DNA from 2 places in the Anaeromassilibacillus sp. SJQ-1 genome. Region 2 is predicted to be linked to the other one. Evidence: predicted binding sites of a transcription regulator. Region 2 holds the regulator's gene; the other holds the start of a gene.

Region 1 (14,968 bases), on a different contig from region 2:
GAAATGATGAGGAGGATTGGCAGGCCTGTTATGACCGTCAATACGAATCCGTCAAAAAGGCGATGGATAATTTGGTTGAACTTCATGGAGATCTTCATACAGAAGGACAATTGACTTTTGAGGATGGAGCCTTCTCCTGTTCTGCGACACAGCTGTCTCAGTTTGCTTTGCTGCATCCAGAAGGCTCTGCGGAACGAGAGAAATATCAAGCCAGCGCATTGGAATACCTGAACAAACATCAGGCACTGGAACAGGAGATTATCCCGGACTCTCGGATGAACGGTGGTTCCCTGCGTTTCTGGGAAGCACAGTACGATGTGCTCTTGACAGCCGATCCGAATAATATGATGAACTCTCCTCATGGATGGACTGCATGGAACATCTACGGGCTGTTTAATATGTATCAATTGACTGGAGATCCATATTATCTGGAAAAGGGAATGAACGCGATGGGTTCCTGCGTGCAGTTGATGGGCTTTGATGGGAATCTGAATTGGGCGTTTATCGCAGATCCGTATATCGAGGGTAGCCTGTTTGTCCAAATAGAAAATGATTCTTCTCTTTATGGGCAGGGAACTCGGAAGGATGTTACGCTGGGAGAATCTTATGTCGATATGATCAGCGATTGGTGGAAAGCTCCACCGGACACAAACGTTGGCGGTTATTATGGTCAAGGTGGCGCTTGTGATAATGACGTACATGAAATTTTCAAAGCCATGGAAGAGACCGTTTTGACAAAGGCGTATGTCGTTGAACAGCAGGATGGTTCGATAGAGGCATACAATTGTACAGCAGAAAAGGATTCCAATGGCATTTTAAATATTGTGACGAATGAAGAGGAATTAATCGATCAGATCAGCTTGAACCTGCAGGAAGAAACCACATATCAGGTGACCTTCACCGAAAGTGGTAAGACCGTTTCTGGAACAGCCAAGAGTGGTATGCAATGGGTTACACCGGATTCTGTTCCCGCGGAGCCGCAGCTGTTGACCGTACAGTGGAGCAGCAATGCAGCGGTGGAAGTGGAAGGGAATGCAGATGTGGTGATCTCCACGGATGCGATCTACGGCGCGAAAGTGATGCCGGGCGAAGATCTGACCTTTACCTTCACCCCAACCGACGGCGCGTTTGCCAGTGCACAGCTCAACGGGGAGGACATCCCGTTTGAACCAAACGGCTTTGCGTACACTTACACGATGCCGAATGAGAGCGCGAGCCTGCGCTTTACCTTTACGAAGGTGGACAAGGACATCTTGAAGATTGTCCTGGATGAGGCGAACAACGTAACGCAGGAGGACATCGACCGCCTGGTACCGGAAGTGCGGGAACTCTTTGTGAATGCCCGGACTAACGCGCAGGAGGTCTACGACGATCGAGCTGCAACTCAGGAGGAGGTCAACAAGGCTTGGAGCGAGCTGCTGGAAGCGATGCACCTGTTGGAATTCGAGGAAGGCGACAAGGAAGTGCTGCTGCCGTTGATTGAAATCGCAGAGCAGTTGGCGGAGAAACTGGATGCATTCAAGCCGAGCAGCACGGAGGGCTTCGAGGAAGCGCTGAGTGAGGCAAAGGACGTCTATGCGGAAGAGAACCCGCTGAAGGCGGAAGTGGACAAGGCATATGAGAACTTGCAGAAGGCGATTGAAAATCTGAAATACCGTGCAGACCTGTCGGCGCTCCAGACCGTGGTGGATGAAGCGAATAGCCTGGATATGGACAGTTATATCCAGGACGAGGCGTTCCAGACCTTTAATGGAGTGCTGGAAGATGCAGAGACGATGCTTGGGAATCCGGAAGCTGGACAGGAAGAAGTGGATGCAATGGCGCAGAAGCTTGCGGAAACAATGGCATCCCTGCGGAAGATCCCAAGCAGAGAAGAATTGCAGAAGCTCATCGAAGAGACAGAAGCGATCGACTTGAACGGCTATACGGACCGTAGTGTGGCAAACCTGGAGGCGGCGCTACAGGTAGCAAAGGCAGTCGCCGGGGATGAAACCGCAGACAACCAGACAATCGCAAAGGTATATATGAACCTGGAAGCAGCTGTAGCAAGTTTGGAGAAGGCGGAAACGCCGAAGCCCAACCCGAAGCCGGACAACAAGGGAGGAAAGGGAAGCAGTTCTGTGAATGCCTCCAACTCCTATGGGGCGGCAGGCGTCGTTTCTGCGGCACAGAACGTCTCGACCCAGAAGGCGCATGTGGTGAGTGACACGACAGTGAACTTCACGCTCAAGAGAGGCAGCGCATACTGTTTCAAGATGACGGTGGTAAATGGAAACAACCAGACGCCGAGCTTTACGGTAGGCAACGGCAGCGTTCTCAAGACGCAGTTTGTGGCGAAGGTTGGAAACGATTACTACTACAGAGTCTATGCAACCGGCACACCGGGCCAGAGCACGGGCGTCTACACGACACTGCCGGGACAGAATGCGGTGAAACACTGCACAGTGACCATTGGTTGAATGCCGGATACCAGCGAAGGGCATAAGCCATTCGATCCAGCAACCACTGATGGAAGAGAGCCTGCGTAGAAAACGCCGTAGGCGCGAAAGGCGCTGTGCGTCCACCGGGTTAGAGCATAGGTGTCTACACGATTCTGCCGGGCAGAAAAGCAGTCAAACACTGCACAGTTACAATCGGCTGAGTACCAAATCTGTTCTGAACAACGAGAAGGTAAACTACATCCGATCGAATCCAGTAACCAATAGTAAAGAGTTTCGTAGGCAATACCCTAGGCACGAAAGACGTTGTGCGTCCACCGTGCTAGAATACAGGCGTCTACACGACCCTGCCGGGCAGAATACGGTGAAACACTGTATGGTGATGGTAGCTATGAGGCTTCGGAAAGAAAAAGAATATGGAATATCTCTGACAGATAGCTTTTCTACATGTAAATATAAACGTATATTCTAATCGCATGTAAATAGATTTGTCTCTCATGAGAGCGAATACATAGGAAAGCCAAAGAAGAGATATTCCACCCATATGACCCAGCAGGGGAGTTCGCAAACGAGATGCGAATAACCCCTGCTGGGTCACACTTTTCATAGGTATGGGAATGTATTGTACGACGTTGTTACTGTGTAGTAACAGCTGGACGGATGTGGGGATCTTTTAGGGATGGCATAAAAGCTATTTCCACCGGAGAAATCCGGCAATAATCCATGAATACCGGAATCATCTTTGGGAAAGAGTGAAAGAAATCTGTAACTAATCAAGTACCCGGCGATTGGTGGCATGAAACTCCTGTAGAGAAACGCCATAGGCGCGAAGACGTTGAATGTCCGGCGTTGATAGGCGAACATCGGAAGCGTGTTTTGGAAAGAATGAAAGTGGCTGCTATCTAAAATGAAGTCCCCGGTAACCGATAACAGGGAATTTCTATAAGACGAAGAAGACGCGATGAGTATTCCAGACCAGAGTACGGGTGTCTACACAAGTCATTGTGTAGTAGTAATTGGACGAATGTGGATAAACTTTCGGGGATGGTATAAAGTTTGTTTCCACCGAGGTAATCCGGCAATAATCGATAAATACCAGAATCGCGTTGTACAAAGAGTGAAAGAAACCTGTAACTAGGCAAGTACTCGATGGTCGGTGGCAGGGAAACGCCATAGGTGTAAAGGTGCCGAATGTCCGGCGTTGATAGGCGAACATCGGAATCGTGTTACGGAAAGAGTGGAAGTAACTGGTATCCAAATGAAACACTTAACAACCAATAGCGGGAATTTCCGTGGGGGACGCTGAAGGTATGAAGGGAGCTGTGTGATGGGAGACCATTGTCGGAATACCAGAAATTTTAAATGATGTAATGGTAGACCAATCCGACCAAGAATCTGACAGCCAATGACAGAGAGTCTTTGTAAATATTTCTCGTTAGCAATTGGGCTGTCAAACGTTTAGAACCGTACTCATTTCATCAAAAACAGGGCAAATCCTTTTAAATTTCATAAAATACGGACATGAAGAAAATAGTGCCAAGGGAATTTACTTTATTCTGGATTTCCTATAAAATCGAATGAGGGAATCAGAATATGTATTATATGCATTTACAGCAGGATAGCATGTGTAAAGCATATAATGTAGGGATGAATCATGTCTGCACTAAAATGATAGGAATGGAGTTATTTCAGGAGTTTATGAGAAGGAAAGAATTGGATATATGTAAATGATGTTATACATGTAAGATAGAAAGCTTCTACGCAATGTTCAGGAATGTCCTCCGTAAAATGAAAGATTGTGAATTCAATTTAGCGGTATCCTTTTAGAAAACAATCGTGTATATCGCTTTAAGTGTTGCGTAGAGAGCCTGTTCACATTACTGGCTTCCCGTCTAGGATTTCAGCTCTTTGCTGTTTCCCTGCCGTTTCGTTTGATTCGTAAAGAAGGGGACGATTTATCTAGGAACCTTTTCCAAAATGGTTATATGCGGCATGATTCCCACAGGAGAAATGTTGTTATTTTTTAGGGAATGCGATATAATGAAACCGGTTTTATTTTGGGGATATCCCCTGGTGTGGAGGAACACCGCATGATTGATAAAGATTTTTTTGATCATTTAGAGGAACAGATTCATCAAACGGTTCAGGATGCTTTGAATCTGAAAGAAACCGTTGTTCATACGGTGAGGGAAAATGTAAACGTTCAAAAAGGACCGGTACCGCCAACCAAATCGGTTCCCCAAAAACGGTATGCATATCCGGTCCGGCCAGTCCGTGTCATGAAGGACCAGATACGAATCCGTAAGGCCCCTTCCGGCTCAGTAGCAGGGATCATTATGGAGATTATCGGATTGGTTGGCGCAATTTCTACGGGGCTGGCGTTTATTCTTTTGGCACTGATTTCCGTATTATTTGGCATGCCTTGGACTGCTTTTGCAATTTCTAGTTTTGTTATTGTTCCGTTGTGCGTAGGCTTTTCGGCACTGGCAATCTGTGGAGTGCGCCAGGTGCGTCGAAAGAGGCGTTTTCAAAGATATCAGGCCCAGTTAAACGGCGGCACATTTTGTTCTTTAAAACTCCTGGCGTCGGCTGTAGACGAGTCAAAGTCCTTTGTTGTACACGATTTGCGTAAGATGATTCGGGATGGTTTGTTCCCGCAAGGGCATATTGATGAGCAAGAAACCTGTTTCATCGCGACGGATGAGACGTATCGCCAGTATTTACAGGCGCAGGAGAGCGCCCGTCGCCGGCAAGAAGAGGAGCAAAGAAGAAAAGTGTCCAGTCCGGACGGACCTACAGAGTTGGAAAAAGTGATTGCGGAAGGGCGTGATTATCTTTGGCAGATTCGCGAAGAGAATCACGCGATATTCGAAGACGTGTTTTCGCAAAAGCTATCCCGACTAGATGCAGTATCCACGAAAATCTTTAACCATGTAGAGGCACATCCCAAAAAACTTCCAGGCATTCGCAAATTTATGCAGTATTATTTGCCTATTACCTTAAAATTGGTGAAAGCTTATCGGGAATTTGGAGAACAGTCCATCCAAGGAGAGAACATTACCCGGGTAAAGACGGAAATTCGCGATACATTGGATACGATCAATATTGCCTTTGAAAATCTTTTGGACAGCCTGTTCCAAGATGATGCACTGGATATTTCTACAGACATCTCTGTATTGGAGACGATGCTTGCACAGGAGGGGCTGACTGGGGATACGTTTCATCAGAAGAAACCGTAAATTCGATTGGAGGTACTTGTTATGGACGAGACTTTTCAGGAGCAGCCCATGTTGACCCTCGAGCCGTTTGCAGATGAACAGCCTGCTTCCATCGAGAAGGTACAGCCTGTGCAGACATCTACAGAAACGCCAATATTCGATGAGCGTAGCTTAACGCCGGAAGAACGCCGGATGGTGGACGATTTTGCGGCCAAAATTCAATTGAGCAATTCCAATATGATCTTGCAGTATGGTGCAGGCGCACAGAAAAAGATGGCAGACTTTTCAGAGGATGCGTTGAGCAACATTCGTACAAAAGACCTTGGCGCAGTAGGAGAGATGCTTTCCAGTGTTGTTACAGAATTAAAAAGCTTCGATGTAGAGGAAGAGGAGAAGGGATTCTTTGGCTTTTTCAAACGGAGTGCAAATAAAATGACAGCCTTGAAGGCCAAGTATGATAAAGTGGAGGCCAATGTCGAAAAGATTTGTGCGGTGTTGGAACGACATCAGGTGCAATTGCTCAAGGATGTTGCGATGATGGACAAGATGTATGAAATGAACAAGGTTTATTTCAAGGAATTGTCCATGTATATTTTGGCAGGCAAAAAGAAACTTACGCAGGTTCAGCAGGAAGAACTGCCTCTCCTGGTGGAGAAAGCAAAACAAACCGGCCTGCCGGAAGACGCCCAGGCAGCCAATGATCTTGCTTCTCTTTGTAACCGCTTTGATAAGAAGTTGCACGACTTGGAACTCACCCGAATGATATCCATCCAAATGGCGCCAGAGATTCGGTTGGTGCAGAGCAATGATACCCAGATGTCGGAGAAGATTCAGTCCACGTTGGTCAACACGATTCCGCTTTGGAAAAGTCAAATGGCGTTGGCATTCGGAATTGCACATTCTCAACAGGCGGCGCAAGCACAGCGCGAGGTAACCGATATGACAAACGAGCTGCTTCGCCGGAATGCCGCGACACTTAAAATGGCGACGGTCGAAACGGCAAAAGAGACGGAACGTGGGATTGTGGATATGGCAACGCTGCGCGAAACCAACCAAAGTTTAATTTCTACATTGGACGAGGTCATGCAGATTCAGACGGAAGGCCGCCAAAAACGCCGTGAAGCGGAGATGGAGTTGAGCCGTTTGGAGGATGAACTCAAACAAAAGCTACTGGAAATACACGGTTAACCAAAGAGTAAAGCCGCTTCGGCATGGAAATGCCGGGCGGCTTTTTTAGAAAATATTGGTATTACAAAATGAATACTGGATTTTTAAAGGGGTGCGCTTTATAATTAGAATAGAACGTTTGATTGGAGATGGAACGCATGGAGCGTACAGACCGTGTTATTCTACATTGCGATTGCAACGCTTTTTACGCTTCTGTTGAGTGTTTGTTGCATCCAGCATATCGGGATGTCCCGATGGCAGTATGCGGAGATCCCGAAAACCGCCGCGGGATTGTACTTGCCAAAAATGAGAAAGCCAAACGCTTTGGCGTTCAGACAGCGGAAACCATCTGGCAAGCGCGGCGGAAGTGTCCAGAGCTGGTGCTTGCTCCACCGCATAGGGATCAATATGCCAAGTATTCAAAACAGGTAAATGCCATTTATCAGCGTTATACTGATTTAGTGGAGCCCTTTGGAATTGACGAGAGTTGGCTCGATGTGACCGGCAGTCAAAAGCTATTTGGTACTGGAAAAGAGATTGCGGACCGGTTGCGTGAAGAGGTCAAACGAGAGACTGGCCTGACCATTTCAGTTGGGGTGTCCTTTAATAAAATTTTTGCCAAACTGGGAAGCGACTACAGAAAGCCTGATGCAACCACGGTGATTTCACGGGAGAACTATTCGGAACTGGTGTTTCCTCTCTCGGTGGATGCCCTGCTCTATGTAGGAAAGAGTGCGCGGGAGACTCTGCAAAAAATGCGTATTCGTACAATCGGGGACTTGGCCCATGCAAGCCGCAAGACTTTAGTAGCGAGCTTAGGGAAGGTGGGTGGAGAATTATACGATCATGCCAATGGTCTGGATACGAGTCCGGTAAAGAGCGTTTACGAACCGAAAGAGGTAAAATCGGTGGGCAATGGTCTAACATTTAAACGTAATTTGATCGGCTGGGATGACATCCGACTGGGTGTCACTGTTTTAGCCGATACAGTTGCCGCGCGTATGCGCCGTAGTGGCGTAAAATGTTATACAGTGCAACTTAATATTCGCAATCCAAGTTTCAAAACCATTTCCCGTCAAAAGCCTTTACATGTACCAACTTTTCTGGCAAAGGAACTAGCGGATACTGCGATGGAACTTCTAACGGAATCGTGGAACCCCAACGCGCCAATCCGCATGTTGACGCTCACCGGTACAAACCTAGTACCAGCAAAAGAGGCGCCAGGAGAGCAGATGAGTCTGTTTGAACATTCCAGGCAGAAAGAGCGGAAGAAGCAGGAGAAGTTGGAGACCACTTTGGATGCCATTCGTGCAAAATTTGGAAAAGATTCCGTATCCATCTGCGGCGTTCTGCAGAATGACATAGGGGCGGATTGACTTGCATTCCAGCCGATGTCTTGCTAAAATGAGGAAAAGCAAATTCTATACAGATACAGGTTTTGGGCTGGAAAGGAAAAGCGATCCAATGAAATACAGTATTTTTGGAGATACATATGTTGTACGCCTGCAAAAAGGCGAAGAGGTACTCACATGTTTACAGGAGCTCTGCCGGAAGGAATCGATCTCTTTGGGAATTGTTTCGGCGATTGGAGCAGTTAAACATGTGTCAGTGGGTGTCTATCGAGTGGAAGAACAAGAATATATTGCAAAGACCTTTGATGGGGTGATGGAATTGACATCCCTTCTGGGGAATATTACCGAAAAGAACGGGGAGCCTTACCTGCATTTGCACGCCACCTTTGGGAGGCTCGATGGCAAGGTGATTGGCGGCCACCTCACGGAAGCTGTGGTGAGTGCTACCTGTGAACTGTTTATCCGAAAAATCGAGGGATATGTGGGGCGTAGGCTGGACCCGGAAACAGGGTTAAACATTTTTGATTTATAAGGAGGATCTACCGATGGTCAAGCATATTGTCATGTGGAAGCTCAAGGATGAAATCAAACAAGATGGTTCAGAAGCTTTGGTCGCTTCGCTGCAAGAACGTTTCAAAGCACTCCTGGGGGTTGTGCCGGGGTTGACTGAAATTGAATTCGGCGCCAACTACAACGGTGGGGAATATGATATTGCGCTGTATTGCGCATTTCAGACAAGGGCGGATCAGGACGCATATCAATCGAATCCGGCGCATCTTGCAGTGGCGGAAACGGTGCGTGCATCTACTTGTGGCCGCGCCTGTGTTGACTACGAAATCGAATGATAAAACCGGAAAGCCCTTCCCCTTATGGGGATAGTTGCTTTCCGGTTTTCTTTTTGTGCAAAGTATGTTATGATGGAAAAAATAGATCAATCTGGGCATGCTTTCTATAAAAACTGTGTCCAAATGTAAAGGAGGAATTGCCATGTTGGCGGAGTTAGGAAACGATCTGAAAAACCTTTTGTTGGCTGGAGTAGGGGCCGTTGCAGTGACTGCGGAAAAGTCGGAGGAGCTTTTGAAAGAGCTGGTGAAGAGAGGGGAACTCACCGTAGAACAGGGCAAAGTCCTCAACGAAGAGTTGAAACATAGGATACAGGAGAAAAAGCAACCGGTCAAACAGGGTGAACCGTTGTCCTCTCAAGGGTGCAGCGCGCCCTGTGTAGATGTAGAACGGATGAGTCGAGAAGAAAGAGCACAACTGCTCAAGAAGTTGCAGGAGCTCGATGCGAAGGAACGGGATGGAAACGACAAAGCCGTTGAATAATTCCCCGGGGAACGGTAAGCGCCTGGGGGAAATCTTGCGCATTTTGGGAAGGCATAAGCTAACCCAGGGAATTACCCCGGAAAAACTGCGTGCGACGGTAGAGGACTTGGGGCCTACCTTTGTCAAGTTCGGACAAATCATGTCTATGCGGCATGACATGCTTCCTGCCGAATATTGCGAGGAATTAGCAAAGTTGCGCACAGACGTTCAACCATTGGCGTTTGCAGAAGTGCGCCACGTGGTTGAGGCTGAATATAAGGTGCCTATGGAGGAAATCTTTTTGTCCTTTGAAGAGCAGCCAATTGGATCAGCGTCGATTGCGCAGGCACATATGGCGGTATTACGGGATGGCCGGCCGGTAGTTGTAAAAGTACAACGTCCGGGTATCCGCGAGACGATGGCCGAAGATGTGGCGTTGCTGCATCGTGCGGCACGTTTACTGAATCTCACAGAAGTGGGCGACGTAGTAGATCTGAACATGGTGTTGGACGAAATGTGGACGGTTGCACAACAGGAGATGGATTTTCTGTTGGAGGCGCAGAATGCAGAGGAATTTCGGGCCTGCAATCGGGATACTGCATTTGTGGATTGTCCGGAAATTGATCACCGGCACACGACTACCCGCGTGTTGGTGATGGAATATGTGGATGGGGTCCAAATCGACGACGTGGATACACTGCATCGGGAAGCGTATGACCTTGAAGAGGTAGGTTTAAAGCTGGCGGACAACTATGTAAAGCAAGTGATCGATGACGGCTTTTTTCATGCAGACCCGCATCCCGGAAACATCCGTATCCGCGGGGAAAAATCGTCTGGATCGATTTAGGCATGATGGGCCGCCTCACAATACGCGACCGTTCCTTGCTTCGGGACGGGGTAAAGGCCATTGTCAGCGGGGATGTGGAACATCTAAAGCAGATTGTGCTGACAATGGGCGTGCATTCCGGGCGTATTGACCATGCGCGATTGTATGGCGACATCGACGATTTTCTGGCAAAGTATGCCAAGCTGGATTTGGGGAGTATGGATCTTGGACAGATCATCGAGGAATTGGTCGGCCTTGCACGGGAACATCGCATATCCGTGCCGAAAGGGATCTCTATGCTGAGCCGAGGCGTGCTCACTTTAGAGGGGGTTCTTGCGGTTGTCAGCCCAAAGATCAATCTTTTGGAAATTTTGGCAAATCGGATGTCGGCAGAAATCCGCAAAGATTTTGATTGGATAGAAGAGCAAAAAGGCCGTTTCAGAAACTTGTATGAATCCAGCCAAAAGGGAATCCGTATTCCCGCACAGATGTCTGACCTGCTTCGAATGGCTTTAAAAGGTCAAGCAAAAGTCAACTTAGAAGTGATTGGTTCCGAACAGCCGTTGGCCTCTTTGGATCGCATGGTCAACCGGCTGGTAAAATGTATCCTATGCGCTGCTATGTTGCTGGGGTCCTGTTTGCTTTGTACCACCGGAATGCAGCCAAAGCTTTTGGGAATCCCATTGGTGGGGATGTTAGGTTTTATTGCGGCACTCCTTATGGGAATATGGGTACTTTGGGATATGCACAAGCATAAATAGGACTCATTTTACACAGTTAAAAGTATATGGCGTTAATAACAGAACCCCCGCTACGTCCCATTGGGATTTGTAGCGGGGGTTCTTGCAAATTATTTTGAATGGTTTTACAGAGATTGTTTAGATCATTACTATACGCTATGGAAACCTTTACCGATGATTTCGCTCGTATTGGAAATCAGGATAAATGCACCTGGCTCTACCTGCCGGATGTATTGCCGGAGCTGTACAGCCTGGTATCGCTTGAGTACGGTAAATACAATGTACTTTTTATCGTGGGAAAAGGCGCCTTCTGCTTCGCAAACAGTGGCACTGCGACCCAATTTATGCACGATAAAATCGCAGATTGGCTCCGGGGTACTACATACAACATTGAAGTATTTACAAAGGTTGATGCTTTCGATGACGTTGTCGATCACCAGCGATTTGGTAAATAGCCCCAGCATTGAGAACAGAAAAGTCTTTATATCAAAGATAAAGAACGCGGATAGCGTGATCAACAGATCGCTCAATAGGAGCGCATTGCCAATATTGACACTCGTATATTTCTTTAAGATCATCGCAACAACATCGGTGCCGCCGCTCGACGCGCCAATGTTGAACAGGATGGCAGAACCAAGGCCGGGGAGGACAATCGCAAAGACCAATTCCAGCATGGGATCGTCGGTCAGAGGCTTGTCCAAGGGCCAGAAATATTCCATTCCGGAGAGCGCTACTGACAGCAACATACTGGAATAAACCGTGCGTACACCAAAGCCCTTTCCCAAAAAAAGAAATCCTAAAATCAGCAACAAAAGGTTAACAATAAAGTTGACAGTACTGGGAGAGATGGGCATCACCTGACTGACGACAACAGCCAAGCCGGTCACGCCTCCGAAGGTAAAGTTATTTGGAAACTTAAAAAAATAGATTCCCACTGCCATCAGTAGGGTACTGGCTGTGATAAGCGCATATTCTTTAAAAATCTTCTGAACGGTTTCCTGGCGTGGCATCGTAAATTTCATTGTGATCCCCTCCAAAGAAAAACGTCATTTTCTCTATAACCTTTCGAACAATTGAAAGCGGATATGTGTAAGGACTTATGAACGTATCGCAAGAATCTTGCGTCAAGAAATTTTTTGAAATTATTGGAATTTATAAAAAGAGGATTTCCCCCGAGAGATTGTTTTATTGGGATACAAAGAATCGGTCAGGGATCTCATAATCGCCTTACGGCCGATCAATCCTATTTACATAAAGTAAGGATGCCTTATCAGAAGCCATCGTGCTGGAATTCTTGAAACAGTAAGAATCTCTTTTTCGGCATTTTGTAAGATCAATGGGAGATTGTCCCATAGATAACTGGTGTGCATATCCTTTTCTCTTTGGGCAATTCATAAACACCCATTTCTTTCCCGCAGAGCAAGTTTTTACCATCTTTATCTTACTATACAGCAGCAATATTTTCAAGAAGTCCATGGGAGGAAAGCGAGGCTCCCCCTTGCGTAGAACAGGGGGGCGGCCTGTCTACTTGAATCAAAAGGAAGAATTTGTTATAATACAATCGATTATTGCCGAAAAACGGGAGGAAAAAATCCACCGTATGAGAACGGGATGTAGATGCCGCCGGCTACTTCCCGCACCTGGAAACCGGCGGGGAATGGAGTACTTATGGCGAGAGTTACCCTTCTGACGTATACTCCCCAGCCGGAGAAAACGGTTGCCATGGCAGCCAAGCTTTGCTATTCGCCTTCTGCGATTGACGAAATCGGCGAGGGGTTAACGGAAGAAAAGACAGCTTCTTTGTACAGATGCTGGCAGATATTGGCCACGAAAGTCCGATTGAGCACGCTTCGTTCACTTTTGGAATTGAAGGTGTTTCACGCTCGCTGTTGGCGCAGATCACGCGCCACCGCATTGCGTCGTTCAGCGTACAAAGCCAACGCTATGTAGCGGAAAGTGATTTTGCTTATGTCGTGCCACCGGAGATCGAGGCAATTCCGGAGGCAAAAGCGGAATTTTTGGCAGCCATGGAGGAAGACCGCCGGCATTATGAACGTTTAACCGCTCTTTTAAAAGAAAAACATCAAAAGACTTTGTTGGAAGAGGGAAAGAGCGAAAAAGAAGCAGTTCGTACTGCGGAGAAGCGCGCGATTGAAGATGCGCGTTTTGTATTGCCCAATGCTTGCGAAACCAAAATGGTCTGTACGTTTAATGCACGTTCGTTACAAAATTTCTTTGCGCTTCGTTGTTGCAATCGCGCCCAGTGGGAGATTCGGGATATTGCAACCCAAATGTTGTTCTTAGTGCGTGAGGTTGCGCCGCATCTCTTTGCAAATGCAGGTCCAGGTTGCCTGCGCGGCGCATGTCCGGAGGGGAAAATGTCCTGTGGAAAAGCGGCAGAGGTGCGTGCTTTTTTCCGTGTGGAGAAACCAGTATGAGTGGGAAATTAATTACCCTGGAGGGGCTGGACGGCAGTGGAAAGGCGACGCAGGCCGAACTGTTGTGCCGGGAATTGAACAGGCAGGGGGCGCATGTACGGAAAATATCGTTTCCAGATTATGCACAGCCCTCGTCCGTGCTGGCTAAGATGTATCTGGATGGCAAATTCGGTGAGAATCCGGATGATGTGTCCGCCTATGCAGCTTCGTCGTTTTACGCTGTAGATCGTTTTGCAAGTTATGTACAGTTCTGGAAAGAGGACTACCAAAAGGGGACGGTTATTGTTGCAGACCGGTATGCCACTTCCAATATTGTGTTTCAGATGTCCAAACTTCCCCGGAGCGAATGGAATACCTTTATCGAATGGGTGCAGGATTATGAATACAGTAAAATGGGTCTTCCCAGACCGGATTGCACGATTTATTTGGATATGCCCCCACCTGTGAGTCAAAAGCTTCTAAGTGCCCGTTACCATGGCGACGAGCGAAAGAAGGACATTCATGAGAGAAATACCGCTTATCTGCTTGCGTGCAGGGAGGCCGCGGCATACGCGGCAAAAATGCTCGGTTGGCTGGTTATAAATTGCGCAGAGGGCGACAATGCTAAACCTATGGAACAGATTCACAGGGAATTGATAAAAGAATTGGCAGGAGAGATTCATTTATATGTTTAATTGGAAAATTCCAGAAGTTTCAGATCGCGAATGGATGCAACCGGCGCTATCCGCATCCGGTGGGATGGGGAGCGAGTTCGCCTTTGGTACGCTGTATCTTTGGTCTTGCGCATATGGCACACGGGTTTGCCAGCACGATGGACTAATCTTGCGTTGTTCTGGTCTACCGGATAACCGGACTTATCAGATTCCATTGGGCCCGGGGGACTTGCGCAGCAAAGTGGAACTTGTGCTCGCAGATGCGAAAGATTACGGTTGTAAATTTCGCCTATGGGGATTGACCAAACAGGAGACAGAACAGCTGGAACAAACGATGCCAGGGATGTTCCGCTTTCAGCTGGATCGGGACGCCTCGGATTATATTTATGATTCGCAGGCGTTGATCCACCTTTCCGGACGGAAGTATCATGGAAAGCGAAACCATTTGGCACGGTTCCAACGTTCTTATAATTGGTCCTATGAGGATATTACACCGCAAAATTACGCCGACTGTAAAGCGATTGCCCACGAGTGGTGCGTACAAAATGGTGGCTGTGGCAAAGAGGATGGTACGGACAACGAAAATTGTGCGATCAATATGGCTTTTCGTTCTTTTGAGGAGCTGGCGCTTTCCGGCGGGCTGTTGCGCGTCGATGGGAAACCAGTGGCCTTCACCGTGGGGGAGGAAATCAATCCGGAGGTTTATCTTCTCCATTTTGAAAAGGCGCTGAATGGATACGAAGGGCTGTATGCAGCCATCAATCACGAATATGCGGCAAAAAATCTGGAGAACTATCGTTATATCAATCGGGAAGAGGATTTGGGAATTGA
Region 2 (14,968 bases):
TAAATTTGCGAGTATATCCCAACAAGGCTCCTCGTAAATACGTATTCTCACGGACGGTCAAGTCTCCGTCAAAGCCGCTTGCCAACTCCAGCAGCGCGGCAATGGTGCCGTTGACCTTGACCCATCCTTTGGTCGGAACCATAATCCCTGTGACCGCCTTGAGCAAGGTCGATTTTCCCGCTCCATTGCTCCCAATAATCCCCAGCATATCGCCGCGTTCCAAAGAAAATGATACTCCATCCACCGCCCAAAATTCCCGTACCTGATAGTTTCTTTTGATTCGTCGGAGTACATATTCCTTGACCCCAATATCCTTAAAGTCCCCTAAGATGTATCGGATGGAGACATCATGTGCTTCAATTATCATTGCGATGCCACCTCATACATAATACAAAAATTTGTAATTGTATTTTTTATAAATGAATCCGCCGATCAGCAATACTGCTAAGGCATAAAACGCACATAGCAAATGAAAGCTTGGCTCCGGAATGTCGTTATCAATCACAATCTTTCGGAAGTAACGGATGTATACGAAAATAGGATTCAAATAGAATAAATACCGAATGTGTAAAGCAAACGCCTCAATATTATAAAAAATCGCGGAAAAATACATGATGACCTGTGTGACCACCGTATAAAGATATTGAATGTCTTTAAAAATCATAAACAGGGCCGACAAGAATAAGCCCCATTCCGATATTGAACACCACTAGGCAACCGATCGGATAGAGCAACAATAAAAAGGTCCAGCGAAATGGAATCCCATCAATTGCAACAAAGACAAAAAACACCACTAGTGTTAAACAGAAATTAATGAAAGAAGATACATTTTTCGACAACAAAAACATGTACTTTGGAACATTGATTTTTGAAAACACAGCGGAATTATCCATCAATGAGGACATCCCGCTGTTTGTTGCATCGGTAAAATAAGAGAACACCAACTGCCCGCAAAACAGGTAAATCGTATAGTGGGGCGTAGACCGCCCAAAGAACTGTGTAAAAACCAAGCTCATGACTAACAACATCAGCAGCGGGGATAGCACACTCCAAAACATCCCCAATACGGTGCGTTTGTATTTTTTCTTAAAGTCTCTTTTTACCAGCTCCTCAAAGAGAAACTGATATTTCCGCATTTTTTGTAACATGTTCTTTCACCTTATAGATTATGAAATATGCAAATGCTCTTTTAAACGCCGCCAAGTATAACGCATCCCGTGTTCTTTATAGCAGCGAATTCCTCCACGAATTTTTCTGGGAATGAACGTAATAAAACGGCCGATTTTATAAGAAACGGACGCATGAATATTTCGAATTTCTTGATCTGCGCTAGACCTTAAAGTCACCTCCCCTCCTTTCATGAGACTTAGTAATAATTGCTCATAGAATGGAGTATTCCTAGCATATTTCCAAAAATAGTGAGCCATTTCTCTATCTATGTTTTTCCATGGTTTGATACCTGCCGTAAAGTGTATAATATTAGGGCACTCTTTAATTCTATCATATCGCTCTTGAAAATGATCCAGTAGGCCATATCCTTCACCATTCCATTGATGATGCCATTGAAAGTTCCACGCATCGTCAATATAACAAATATTATTTCTGCAAACTATATTGATAATATCTTGGTCAGGACAAATTAATTCGTTTTTCATATCTACAAGTTTAAAGCATTTTTCTTTTATGTTATCTTTTATAAATCGATTTACATTAATTAGTAAGACCCCTGAATTGATATATTGATCTATTGGGACTTTTAAATCTCTTTCCACACGATCTCTAGTGCGAAAATTACTAAAATTATTTATTCCGCCAATTATTTTATTTCCTATATCATATTTATATAGCTCAGCAATGTCTTTTTGTACAACTAAATCACAATCAAGATAAAGCACTTTATCATACTGAGAAAAAATTTCAGGAATAAGCCATCTGTAGTACATTTCCTCACTATAATGTGCTCTTGAATATAAATCAGATTTTAAAACCATATTACTTACATTCACTAACTCAATATGAATGTTTTTACAAGTCATTGAGCAAAGACGTTCATGAAAATCGCAAGATATATTATCATGAAGTACATAAATAAAATATAAAAAACGATTAGATGCATGTTCCTTAATGGAACTGATTGCTGTAGCTAAATAAGGTGCATAACTTTCATTACAAGCAAAAACTATTGGAATAATATGGCTATCGGTTTCATTCAAAATAATTTTCTTATTAAACCGTTCATCTTTTGATTTGTTCTTGATAGATTCTCTTACAATTTTATTTCTCCCCAAAGGTGACATTTCAAAATACCGGATCCAATAATCCGCCATTGGTATGTCAAAAAACTTCCATGGTTTATCTTCTGAAGAAAAATGAATAATTTGAGCATCTTTTCTTATATCATCTAAACTGGTATAACTTGTATTGAAAGTTTTATTTAAACGTTCTAGAGTGTAATGATTTTGACTTCTAGTTAAATTAATATATAAAACATTGTACTTTAATGGCAATTGTTTAACATGCCCGCGAAATACATCGTTAAATACATTTTGATCCATCAGACTCGTATCTGTAGATTCTCTCTTTGTCTGAATCAATAACTCAGTTATGTTATCCTCGCGTATCTTTGCCAAATTTAATAACATAACTCCAGAATTAAAATAGTCTCTCCCTGATGCCGTTTCTATTAATGGTTTGTCAAAGAGAACCTGTGGGACATCTCGGACAACCCCTGCGTATACTTTGGAAACATCTTGTTCGAACAACTCCTCAAGATCAGATAAAACAATGATATCTCCATCTAAATAGATTACTTTATCGTAATTTCTGACGATTTGTGGAATATCAAACTTAAGTAGTGCAGCATTACTTGCGACTAAATAAATACTATTGGAGTCCTTGTGCAAAGAATCATATTTCCTCGCAGAAGCCAAAATAACTGTAACCTTTACTCAATCCCCATTAAAACGATCAAAAAGTTGAATATGCTCTTCCGTTAATTCTGAGGCTATAATAAAAATATCATAATATGTTACTTTCTGCTTGTTTTCTATAAGAGAAGTAATTGCAACTACTGTAGGCACCACATAGTTATCATCACAAATAAAGGCAATCGCAACTTTGTTCATAAAGTTAACCTCCAATAATAATCATCGAATTAATGCAAGATAAATTTGCTCATAAGCATTCGTTTCCGTTATAACGGTTGGATTATTAATTGAACAAACAACCCTATTCATACTGACTGCTTTTTGCAAGGCCAAAAATAAATTTTTTTCTCCGAGGTCAAACAGTATCCCGTTCTTCCCCTCCCGTACCGCTTCCGGCATTGCGCCCATTCGGGAAGCCACCACAAGACATCCCGCAGAGATTGCCTCACGGACCACAAAATTATACGTCTCATACCACAGGGAGGGTACAACAATACAATCGTGTGTTCGATAAACCTCCGGCATACGCTCGAACGAAACCGAACCGCAAAAATGAATCCTTTGATCGTTTCCGGCTAGCCGCTTTAATCGCCGTTCATAGAAAGCCGTACCTGTTCCATACAGATCCAATGTATAATCCCCGGTGAGACGTCGGAAAGCAGCAATAAGCACGTGAATCCCTTTTAATTCCGAAAAGGTGCCTACATACGCAAATGTTTTGACCTGATTGATCGGCCCACGGGAAAAAGAAAATTCAGGTGCAATCCCATGCGGAATGACGTATGGCACAATCTCGGGAAATTCCTGATGAACCACAGACGCCACAAATTCAGAGGGTACGGCAACAGCAGCAGCCTTTTGCAAAAGTTCATCTGCATATTTATAACGTTGAGAAAAATTTGGAATCGTGTTCGTTTTGCATGCAGCAGCACATCGCTGTCCCTGTTTACAGCCAGGGCAAAAATGTCCCTGCCGGTCTACCATTGTAGCATAGTGGCAAAGAATATTAAAGTCCGTCAACGTTACAATATAGGGAATACGGATCTCCATACACACCCGTAAAAACGCCGCCATCGGTTGCGGATAAGCGCAATGCACGATGTCCGGACAATCCTGCTTCAGAAAATGTGTGGCAAAAAGCCGCATAGATCGATCGTTTGGATCAATGCGTTTATAAAACAGCCCGTAGGGAGTCTTACGATAGCGAAACTCTACCACTTGAATTCCTTCAAAAAGGTAGGTTCGATATAAGATATCTCCTACTGAAGATGGGTACACTTTACAATCCTCCGTACCCAGAGTAAAAACCTTTACCCGATGCCCTTTTTCCTGCTGGGTCCGTGCCATATTGAATACAAAGCGTTCCGTTCCCCCTTGGCGAGATGGATAAAAATAATGGACCAAGTAATAAATAAAAAGGGGTTCGCCCTCTCGATTAGAAGCCGGCAATTCTTTATTTGGACAAGACGGGAAATACGGCACTTCCGTCTTTCCTTCCGCCGGAACCGCTTTCGATCTATTACATATTTTTCCCAGATTTTTGCGGCCATCCCTCGGATGCCATAGTAATCAAACAAAGACTTTGCTTTTTTCAGCATCCTTCGGCCACTTCCTTTCTCGATATGGACAAATCCTAATTCATTCGAATCCTTCTAAAAGCAAAAAATCATTGAGATCTTTTCACTCTTCAAAATTATAACAGAGTTCAAGTCCCTGAACAATCGCCCGAGGACGTCCCCTCATATTCTCAAAGTTCTCCACATATATTTGGTAGCATAGGGCGGTTCAAGCGGAAAAACGGATCCTTTCCCAATCTTGAGCTTACAGTCTGAACATGCCCTAACTAAAACAGGGGGGCGTACCATGAAAGGCATCGTTGAAGAGCGCGCTGTAGAGCTCGGAGAATATATCTTAGAGAATAAAGCTACGGTTCGCAAAGCTGCCAAAAAATTTGGCGTCAGTAAAAGCACCGTACATAAAGATGTCGCGCAGCGTTTAAAATATGTCGATCCACAACTTTACCGAGAAGTGAAAAACGTGCTCGAGGTGAACAAAGCCCAACGGCATATCCGCGGCGGCATGGCAACTCGAATGAAATACAAAAAAAGCCCAACACCAACCCTGGCCAATCCAAATCGATAAGATCTCCAGTCTCTTCCCACGGTAAAAGCCGGAAATCGTTGCGAAAAATTCCATTGCATTTCCTTCTGTCCTCCTCTATAATGATAATAATTATTTTTATAATTTCGTTTCACAATGCTGAAACATAAAAAGGAGGACTTCAATGGTAGGAATGCACCCCGCATGGCTGGCCCTGACCGGTACAGGATTTACTTTTCTCTGTACGGCAGTCGGCGCAGCTATGGTTTTTTTGTTTCGCGGAGGCGTTAAAGCAAATCTTCAACGCATCTTTTTGGGATTTGCCGCTGGCGTCATGATTGCAGCCTCTGTATGGTCTCTCTTGATACCATCGATTGAAATGGCAGAAGAGCAAGGGACCATCGGATGGATTCCTGCGGCCGGCGGTTTTGTTTTAGGCGGCCTGTTTTTAATGGTTTTGGACCGAATTCTGCCACACTTACATCCTGGCAGCGACCAACCGGAGGGAATCTCCTCGTCACTGAAACGCACAACCATGTTGGTCTTTGCTGTAACCTTGCACAACATCCCGGAAGGGATGGCAGTTGGCCTTTCCTTTGCGCTTGTAGCGCAGGAGGGAACCCCGGTGACACTCGCCGGCGCTATGGCACTGGCCATTGGAATGGGCCTTCAGAACTTTCCGGAAGGCGCCGCAATCTCGCTGCCTTTGAAACAGGAAGGACTTTCCACCACCCGGTCATTTATATATGGCGCACTCTCCGGCATTGTTGAACCCATCGGCGGCCTTTTGGCTGTTTTGATTGCCGGTTCTGTTACTCCACTGATGCCGTGGTTTCTTTCTTTTGCCGCAGGCGCTATGATTTACGTTGTGGTCGAAGAGCTGATCCCTGAGGCACATTTGGGCGAACACTCTCACACGGGGACTATGGGCGTCATGTTGGGATTCTTGGTTATGATGATTTTAGACGTGGCGCTTGGATAACATAAAACAATCAGGAATGGGAGACGTTCTGTAAAAGAACGTCTCCTTTTTATTATCCAAATGTTTGCACCAAAGTATTCAGGAACGTCGTTGTAGTTGCTTGCACACGAAGAGCACTCACCTGGATTTCATCAAATACTGTATAAAACGGCAGCAGATTAATGCGGTTTTGCTGGATAAACCAGAAATAATAGATGAGCCCCAGTATAATCATGGCGATTATTCCATAAACATACCCGTAATTTCTCCAGCTTCCCTTTCCCGCCAAAAAACGCCGTTGCTTTTCTTCCTCTGTTCCAGTCGCCTGGAGAGCCGTCAACAGTTCCGGGACATATAAGATCGCTGCCGTAAAAAAGATATTTCCAATACGCTGAAACAAGAAGTGTTTCCATGTGAAGATAAAGAAGATTCCCGCATACATCGCTATGTTCACCAAAACCACATTGCGGGGATTTTTCTTGAGCAGAAGCTTTTGGAAAGCAATCATTAGAACCATGGCTAAAACCGGAATAAAACCGGTCATAAAGTCGCGCCCCTGCATAAAATAAAGATTCTGATCGGTCGCATAATACTGATAGACAAACTGCGTGACCAAATTAAAAATTTGCCAGGAAAAGACAAGCACCAATATAGTCATTCCACCATAGACTCCCAACGATATTCGGTTGATTGCAATCTGTGCCAAAAAATATACAGGGAGCATCAATAACAATGAATTGTGGAAGGTTGCTGCCAACAACACAAGCAACATATAGGGAACGATTCGCTTTTCTTTGATATAGTGAATAGCGAATAGAAAAATGGCGATTCCCAAGGACTGACGAATGTAGCTTAACGTGTTTCCAAAGAAATTGAACGCCACAAAGATAAACATGCCAATCCATGGCTTTGAACAATCCCGGTAAAGGACCCATGCCGTCAATCCAATCATGATGGTGGCAATCACTGCCATGTACACAAATACATTCCCGGTTACAAGGGAAATCAGAAAAGTTAACAGGCTGAATCCAAATTCTGTGAGATATGGATTGGCATCACTGACCAAAAAACTCCAACCGCCGCTTCGGACATTTTCAAAAAATGGGACATAGAACTGATAATAATCAATACCGACATTTGTAGCACGCAAAGCTGAAAAAACAATCAAAACGACCGAAGAAAGACATAGGAATAGGATTTCCTTTTTGCGGCTCGGTCTCCATTCCCCAAGAATAATCCTAGGAGCAAAACAACAAAGACAACTATGGCATATGCCCACATATGAATCGCCCTCTTTCTCAATACTTTCGATGTTTGTTATCCTTGGCCCGACGACATATGTCAAAAAAAGGTGACATATGGAATCAAGTTGATACGGTTTTGCAAAAGGAACCAGACATAATACAATATTCCAAAGAAGATCGTTACCCCTACGCCATAGAAATAGTACTGCTTGTGCCAATTGGCGCGGCTCTGCATTCTACGGCGCTCCTTCAAACGCCGTTTTCGTTCTGCCTCGCTTTGGTGCCTTTTCGATTCCTCCTCTTTCCATACATCCGTCTCGACACATATGCTCTTCAAGATCTCTGGAATGAGAAAGACTGCACTGGCAAAAAAAATGTTTCCGATACGTTGAAAAATGTAGTGTTGACAGGTCAGTACAAACAATGCCCCTGTACATAAGGCTAAATGAATGAGCACTTTATTTTGTGAATTCCTCTGTAATAGAAGCTTCTTTGTCAGCAGCGCGGTAATCGTCATCAAAACGGGAATCAGCGCCGTCTGCCAACTGCGCCCCCGTAGAAAATACAGGCCCTCTTCCGTAGCATAAAACTGGTAAACAAATCGGGTGACAACCTGAAAGATTGGCCAAAATAGCAGCGACACCAGTAAAGTACCACCGGCATACAGGGTGATCGTCTTCCAATGAATGGGAAGTTGCGCCAAAAAGTAGAAGGGTAGCAATATTAGAATCGACTTGTGAAAAGTCGCCGCCAACAATACGATTCCCAGGTAGGGGAGCCACCGCTTCTCCTTCAGATATCGAATCGCAAACAGAAAAATAGCAATCGCAAACGACTGCCGGATAAAACTCATGGAATTGCCAAAAAAGTTGAAACTGACGAAGAGGAACATGCCCAGCCATGGGATTGCACAATCCCGATAAAGGACGATTGCCTCCAAGCCCACCAGGATGGCGGCTGCAACAGCCATAAACACATGTACATCCCCGGTAAACCGCGAAACCACATAGTTCAACAGGCTAAAACCAAACTCAATCCGATATTCATTCTCCGGCCCTGTCAGGAACTGCCAACCTCCCCGATGCATTTGCTCAAAATACGCCTGATACATCGGATAGTCGATCCCCACCGTTTCCCCACGCAGGGCTGCAAACAGGATCAACAGTATGGAGGCTCCTCCTAGAAAAAGGGCATCCTTTCGCCTGCTGGGTTTCCGCTCACAAAATAAAAGACCAGACGCGACAAGCGCCAGCAACAATCCATAATAGGGCTGCACGGGCAATCCCCCTCAAAAGTAGTGTTCTCTCCACAAGCGCTCCATGCATGGGAAGGGGCTATCGCGGGCACTCCCCGCTGTATCTGTGAAAATGGTTCTTCTTATTATAACACAGCAGCAAACATTTTTCAGAGATCTTCGCTTTTGTTCACAATTCCTTTAAATATGGTCAAAAACAGAATCTTGATGTCAAATAGAAAGGTCCAGTTCTCGATATAATAGATGTCACACTTGATTCGCTCTTCGATGGAGGTATCTCCTCTCCAGCCATTTACCTGTGCCCAGCCGGTAATTCCCGGCCGGACCAAGTGTTTCATCATATAGAGCGGGATCTCTTCGCGAAATTTTTCTACAAAGAAGGGACGCTCGGGTCGCGGTCCAACTAGGCTCATATCCCCTTTAAGGACATTCCAGAGCTGAGGCAACTCATCAATGCTATACTTACGCAGGAATGCGCCAAAGCCAGTGCGCCGGTTGTCCTTTCGTGTTCCCCAAGTCGTCATATCCGCATTGTTTTCCAGGCTCATCGAACGAAATTTATACATCGTGAATTCCTTTTTCCTCCGTCCGATGCGCGTCTGCTGATAGATCACGGGGCCGGGGAAGAACATTTCACCCCAATCGCTACTACCAACAGAACAGGGGACAACAATACCAGCCCCACAAAGGATACCAAAATATCAAAGCTTCTCTTCAAAAATCCATTTACCAAATTATCGAGCGGTACACGGCGCAGATTGATTAATGGCAAACCCTCTACAACATCGATGTAAGGTCTGGTAGGCAGATACTTCGTATAAAATGGGAGTAAGCTCGACTTGACCCCCTCTTTTTCGCAGGTATCAATGATCTCCTCCAATGCAGGGAATTCATCGTAATCGAGGGAAATGACGACCTCATCAATCTCTTTTTCTTCCAACAAACTCGCTAAATCCTGAAAAGTTCCACGATAGGGAAGCGTTCGTCTGCCGGTGCTCTCTGGCTGGTTGCTCAAATAGCCGCAGACGTCATAACCCAAACTGCGGTTCAAAAGTATTTTATCGTAGAATTCACCCGAGGCCTCATTCCACCCCACAATCAATAACCGCTTGAGGTTATACCCCTTCTCGCGTAAACGCCGGAGAATCTTCCGAATCGCAAAGCGCTCCACAGAGCTGAAAAGGGTGTTAAAGGCCGCAAACAGGGCGATCACCATACGGGAAATATTCACTTCTTTCAAAAAAAAGACCAACACAAAAATGAATACGGTTCCCAGAACATTGGCCTGTACAATCTTCCCCACTTCGGATACCAAGCCCTTGCTGCGAAACGAATCGTGCAGACCGAAATATTGATAAATTAAAAAGTAAAAAGGGATTACCAGGACCATCAGGCGCAAATAGTAGAGGATTCCAATCCGGTCATGTCCCCCATCGAGTACATTGAAGCGGAATAGGAACGCCAGCACCATGGAAACCAAACAGATGCACACATCCAGAACGACCATGGTTATATTAAAAATTCGTTGGTTTTCCTTTAACATTTGCTTGTCCCTCTCCTTTCTGCGGGAAATCCCATGGGGTTGTGTTTATTGTACGGCATTGCGGACAAAATGGCAAGTTTCCCAAAGGAAATTCTGATTTGCCAATTTCCGTCACAGGCCATTCAAAAGTCATCAAAAAAGGCCCGGCGTTTAGCCGGGCCTCTCAGCCTTGTCAATGGCAATTATGCGTGTGCTGCTCTGGCAGAAACTGCCTTTCTGTTTGCTGGGCAGATATTATATATGATTCCGTCTTTTGCCACCATCGAAATCGGAATTCTGGGCAAAAGCTTATGAAGAACTTCCACAAATCCGTTGACAGGGGCCTCCGCCATCCCTGTCACAATATGAGTCGCTCCTATTTGTTTTACAAACCCAACCGCCAATAATGCGGCATCATCGTGGAAATATACGGACATCTCTGCCTGTACATCGCGCGATGTCTGTCTCAGATACTCCAACTCCTCACAATCGGCATCAAATCCCGCCGAAGTCGGCTGTACACATAGCACATGCAAAGGAATCGACCGTTCTTCTGCGATTCGCTTTCCTGCTTTAATCAATCTGTCACAATCGCGCTGGCCTGTAACACAAACCAGAACCGCTCCTCTGTCGCTCACCATTTTACCTCCTTTCCGTCAATCTCATTGTGTACCTACCGGGGAAACCTGCCACTTACACGGGCTGTAAATCCCCGCCTATTTAAGTATAGTAAAAAATCCGCCAGTTATGGTAACGTTCAGTGTCCATTTCATGAATAAACTGTAAAGGATTCACCAAACAGCCGAATTCCCATCCAACTTGATCGCCACCCCATCCATCAACAGGATTCCAGACCTATTTTGGAATCAGTACTTTTCTTTCTATGTTTAGTGTATCACAATTTCTATAATAACTCCAGAAACATTCTTGTAATTTTTATGAATTTATTCTAATTTTCATTTATGATAAACACAAAAAAGCAGAGTTCCGGGGAAAATCCCTTTCGCTCTGCTTTTTGTGCCCCTAAGCGCTGACGGGGGCGCCTTATTCAAAAATAGTCAATGGATCAATCCATTTTCCCGACTTCTTGACTGCAAAATGCAGATGTGGATCGTCCGCACTCTCGCATGGAGTGGTACCAACTGTACCAATTTTCTGGCCTGCTTTTACCGTGTCCCCTGCCTTAACATCCATGGTTTCCAATCCGCAATAACAGCCGCCGATCTCACCATGCTCAATATATACCACATTGCCAAATAGATCGTCATGATATGCATTTTTAACGGTTCCATCCGCGATCGCCGTTACTTCGTCTCCCAGTTCTGCGGCAAAATCTACACCTGCATGTGCGCGCCAATCCTTCATCGTTTTGGAATAGATAAGATCTTCGATACTAAATTTTTGTACCACAGTATCTCCGACTGGATAGGAAAATGTCTCCGGGACCGTTGTCGTCTTGACAACCGGTTCCTCTGAGGAAACAGGCGCCTTCGAAGCTGGCGCTTGGCTACTTGGAGCGGCACTCGACGGCGTTGATGAGGACACCGCTGAACGACTGCTCTGTGGTACTTCTAGCACCCCGCTTACCGCCTCATTAGCCGGAAAGGCGGTTGTCTGGCTGCTGGATGGGACGTCCTCCTCCGGTGTTGCATAGTTAATGACGCTATCGTACGTCGTCCAGGCGGCCACACCGATGGCAATTAAACAGACGCCCAGAGCAATGTAAAAGCCTTTGGAAGACCCGCCGGATGAATGGTTCTTCTGATAATGGTTATTAGTCATTCGTTGCACCTCCGAGTCTATTTTTGCCACCTATTCCGGGGAATATGCGGTAAATGTAAAAATAGACGTTCCATCCCCATTCCAGAAAACACGAAAAAAGACCGAACCCTTTCGGATTCGGTCTTTCTTCTTAGCTTGAGGGGTATATTGAGGAGGGTAGAACATGTATCAAGTTCTGGTGCGGCTCCATTGCTTGATTACGAGTTTTATTATACTCACTTTACCTCTTTCAGTTGTTACGATGCTATGAATATTCTTTAAACTATTTCAGTAGATTTTTTGAACGATTTTCCGTGTGTTTTGCCAAAAATTGCTGGTTTCAAAAGAAATCTTCGGAAACTTTTGCAAACAAACGTTTACATTTTTCAATTGGTTGTGTTATAATATAGGAGATGAATCGATGGGTGAAATGAGGTTCATAAGAATCCGTTTCCACCTACTTTTATTTGAAATACTGTGCAGAGGATGGATTCTTTAATCCCTTCCCAGTGGATTGTCTATTTTTCCAAATCCTCTATAAAATCTTCTGCAAATGATTATAAGGAAGCTGCACCAGGAAAGTGAGGATGCAAACATGTTGACAGAAAGCCAAAAAAAAGTATACGATTACTTAAAGAGCCGTGCACAGGGGGGCCTTCCACCGACGGTACGGGAAATCTGCAAGGCAACTGGATTGAAGTCTACTTCCAGTGTTCATGCACATCTGAAAACATTGGAACGAGAAGGCTATATCAGCCGAGACGCCGGGCTTAACCGCGCCATTCACCTCGCGGGAGAACAACCCACCATGCAAGTTCCTGTAGTCGGCCGTGTGGCGGCTGGACAGCCGATTTTAGCTGTAGAGGAAGTGGAGGGGTACGTCCCCTTCTGCCCTCCCAACCAGAATGCCGATGAGTATTTTGCCTTGCGCGTCCGCGGGGAAAGTATGAAGTGTGCTGGAATTTTGGACGGGGATCTCGTAGTTGCGCGCAAAGTTTCTACTGCCGAAGACGGCGAGATGATTGTAGCGCTGATTGAAGATGAAGCTACCGTTAAGTATCTGTACCGGGAAGCAGACCGTATTCGCTTACAACCCGATAACCCCGACTATGAGCCCATTTATGCAACCGATGTGGCAGTAATCGGAAAAGTCGCCGCGGTCATTCGTTATTATAAATGAAGCGTACTTCCATTTTCATAAAGGAATCGAGAAAAGGCGCAGTTCCTGTGTGATAGAGGGGAACTGCGCCTTGTTTCATTTTTTAGGTCAATCCAGTTCATCCAATAAAACAGCCCGAACCGGAGAAGCTTCGGCCCCTTTTAGAAAAAGAGGGAATGCAAGCAATGTATAAGTTCCTTCTTCGACCTGTGATAAATCTAATCCCTCTAGAATGGGTATTTCTGCACTGAGTAATTCCACATGCGGCCCCTCTTCTGCATGAGGCGCGCCGATGCTCCATGCATCTGTTCCCACCAGTGTGACACCCGCGGATGCCAGTGCAAATGCAGCGCTGGTGGATAAAAAGGCCTCTCCCTCGCCTTTAAACAGCAGCATCTTCTCACAATAGGGCATGATGCGGTCAATGTCCGCGCCAGTGACAATTCCTTGTGCGGCTACTACCGTACAACGCCCCACAAAACGGGAGAGTTCCATCTCATCCACGGTTTTTCCGTCGTCGATAAAGTGACGTGGCGCGTCCACATGAGTAGCTGAGTGGCAACCTGTATAGAAGCCGGAGAGATTGTAGGAGTCCCCCAGCTCCATCCGGCGCACCAACTCCCGGCGTGGCACGGGATCTCCTGGATAAACCGGTGTAGAAAATAGCTCCCGCGAAATGTCAATGACCTTCATCCTTCTCCGCCTCCTTCCTTTTCTTGTAATATTTTTGTAATATTTTGAAAGAAATAGACCATCTAGTTTGTCTTATCAATAGGGAATTCTTGCTTGCCGCTTTATTTGGCCTTTTCCAGCATTGGAAGCGCTGTACAAAGCAGCTCTGTGGTCTGATGTGCAGCAAAGGTTGAAAATTGTTCGTAGTCAACTCCGGCATTGCTGTCAGCATTATCCGAGATACAACGAACCGCTGTATATTCGGTTCCGTTGATATAGCATACTTGGGCAATGCTCCCGCTTTCCATTTCGCAGGCGATTGCGCCAAACGTGGAGGCTATCCAATGTAGCTTTTCCGCGCTGCTGATAAATTGATCGCCGGAAGCAATCCGCCCGACATGAACATCCCCTTGATATGCACAGCATTTAGCCGCTTCGGCAAGTACCCGATTCATATTTGAGGAGGTGGGGATTACAACCAGGTTAATACCGGATACCATGCCAATCTTGTCGCCGATCTGCGTCGTATCCACATCGTGTTGAATGGCTCCGTCTGCCAGGACGAGGTCCCCGATCTTGACATCCGCGCCGATTCCCCCTGCAACGCCGCTATTGATGATTCGATCCGGTGCATAATGTAAGATCATCGTTTGGGCGCAGATTGCCGCATTGACTTTACCGACATTACAACGCGCGACCACACAATCCACTCCTCGGATTGTGCCGCGTACAAAATCCATTCCACTGATGGTTTCCGTCTGTGGATGTTCCAGTTTCGCAAGAATTTCTTCCACTTCAATTGCCATCGCGCCAATGATTCCGATCATAATTGCATCCCGCCATTTCTAATAAGATTACAGTTTTTGACGTTGTCCAAATTAAAATAGGATACCGCTCTGTATCATCCCAAAATACTGCCTATTTTTTACAGTATACCTGATTGGAAATGGAATTGCAATTACTTTACATAATCACAAAATTTCTGTTGTATTCGGCTAATTTTTGTAATATAATTGGAACTGTTCAACAACCTATGAGAAAAGAGAGGATGGAGAGAAAAAAAGATGAATCGTACATTGAAAAGGTTTTTTTCCGCCGTTGCCTTGGGCTTGACCCTTTGCCTGTTTTCGGCGTCGTTTTGTAGTGCGGCGGCCGCCTCTACATCGGAGGCAGTACAAGAACATACCCTTTCTAATGCGCAATATGACGGTCCGAATGGGCGCTTTAAAGTTTATCTGAGTCCATCTGCACAGCCGTGGAATCCTTATTGTGATGGAAGCGGCAGTGAGGAATATTACATGCGCCAAGTTGCAACAGCGATGATTCCTTATTTACAAAGTTATGGAATTGACTATGTATTGCCAGGC

What was found. The regulator LexA, encoded in region 2, represses DNA repair genes until DNA is damaged. The targets are predictions, from matches to a motif close to CNAACANNTGTTNG.
Positions count from the first base shown of each region.
Region 1: dinB (DNA polymerase IV) is a predicted target of LexA. The motif match lies at 6,956-6,969, and genes of this name have one in related genera.

Region 1 is NZ_JBKEIV010000049.1:70,287-85,254, forward strand. Features, by position in the region: gene ACGCCZ_RS15650 (hypothetical protein) at 1-2,459, shown strand, start outside; gene ACGCCZ_RS15655 (5-bromo-4-chloroindolyl phosphate hydrolysis family protein) at 4,469-5,677, shown strand; gene ACGCCZ_RS15660 (toxic anion resistance protein) at 5,699-6,844, shown strand; gene dinB (DNA polymerase IV) at 6,982-8,199, shown strand; gene ACGCCZ_RS15670 (PPC domain-containing DNA-binding protein) at 8,288-8,707, shown strand; gene ACGCCZ_RS15675 (Dabb family protein) at 8,721-9,020, shown strand; gene ACGCCZ_RS15680 (hypothetical protein) at 9,163-9,501, shown strand; gene ACGCCZ_RS15685 (ABC1 kinase family protein) at 9,461-10,327, shown strand; gene ACGCCZ_RS15690 (hypothetical protein) at 10,330-11,067, shown strand; gene ACGCCZ_RS15695 (YitT family protein) at 11,196-12,068, opposite strand; partial or broken gene thyX (FAD-dependent thymidylate synthase) at 12,715-13,484, shown strand; gene ACGCCZ_RS15705 (dTMP kinase) at 13,481-14,158, shown strand; gene ACGCCZ_RS15710 (DUF2156 domain-containing protein) at 14,151-14,968, shown strand, end outside.
Region 2 is NZ_JBKEIV010000009.1:24,519-39,486, forward strand. Features, by position in the region: gene ACGCCZ_RS01870 (ABC transporter ATP-binding protein) at 1-367, opposite strand, end outside; gene ACGCCZ_RS01875 (hypothetical protein) at 380-664, opposite strand; gene ACGCCZ_RS01880 (ABC transporter permease) at 654-1,148, opposite strand; gene ACGCCZ_RS01885 (glycosyltransferase family 8 protein) at 1,167-2,327, opposite strand; partial or broken gene ACGCCZ_RS01890 (glycosyltransferase family 8 protein) at 2,355-3,125, opposite strand; gene ACGCCZ_RS01895 (glycosyltransferase) at 3,147-4,409, opposite strand; gene spoIIID (sporulation transcriptional regulator SpoIIID) at 4,791-5,069, shown strand; gene ACGCCZ_RS01905 (ZIP family metal transporter) at 5,212-6,009, shown strand; gene ACGCCZ_RS01910 (EpsG family protein) at 6,062-7,267, opposite strand; gene ACGCCZ_RS01915 (EpsG family protein) at 7,330-8,508, opposite strand; gene ACGCCZ_RS01920 (sugar transferase) at 8,637-9,101, opposite strand; gene ACGCCZ_RS01925 (hypothetical protein) at 9,098-10,030, opposite strand; gene ACGCCZ_RS01930 (hypothetical protein) at 10,213-10,650, opposite strand; gene ACGCCZ_RS01935 (peptidoglycan DD-metalloendopeptidase family protein) at 11,054-11,791, opposite strand; gene lexA (transcriptional repressor LexA) at 12,324-12,950, shown strand; gene ACGCCZ_RS01945 (cyclase family protein) at 13,038-13,622, opposite strand; gene ACGCCZ_RS01950 (5'-methylthioadenosine/adenosylhomocysteine nucleosidase) at 13,724-14,428, opposite strand; gene ACGCCZ_RS01955 (N-acetylmuramoyl-L-alanine amidase) at 14,666-14,968, shown strand, end outside.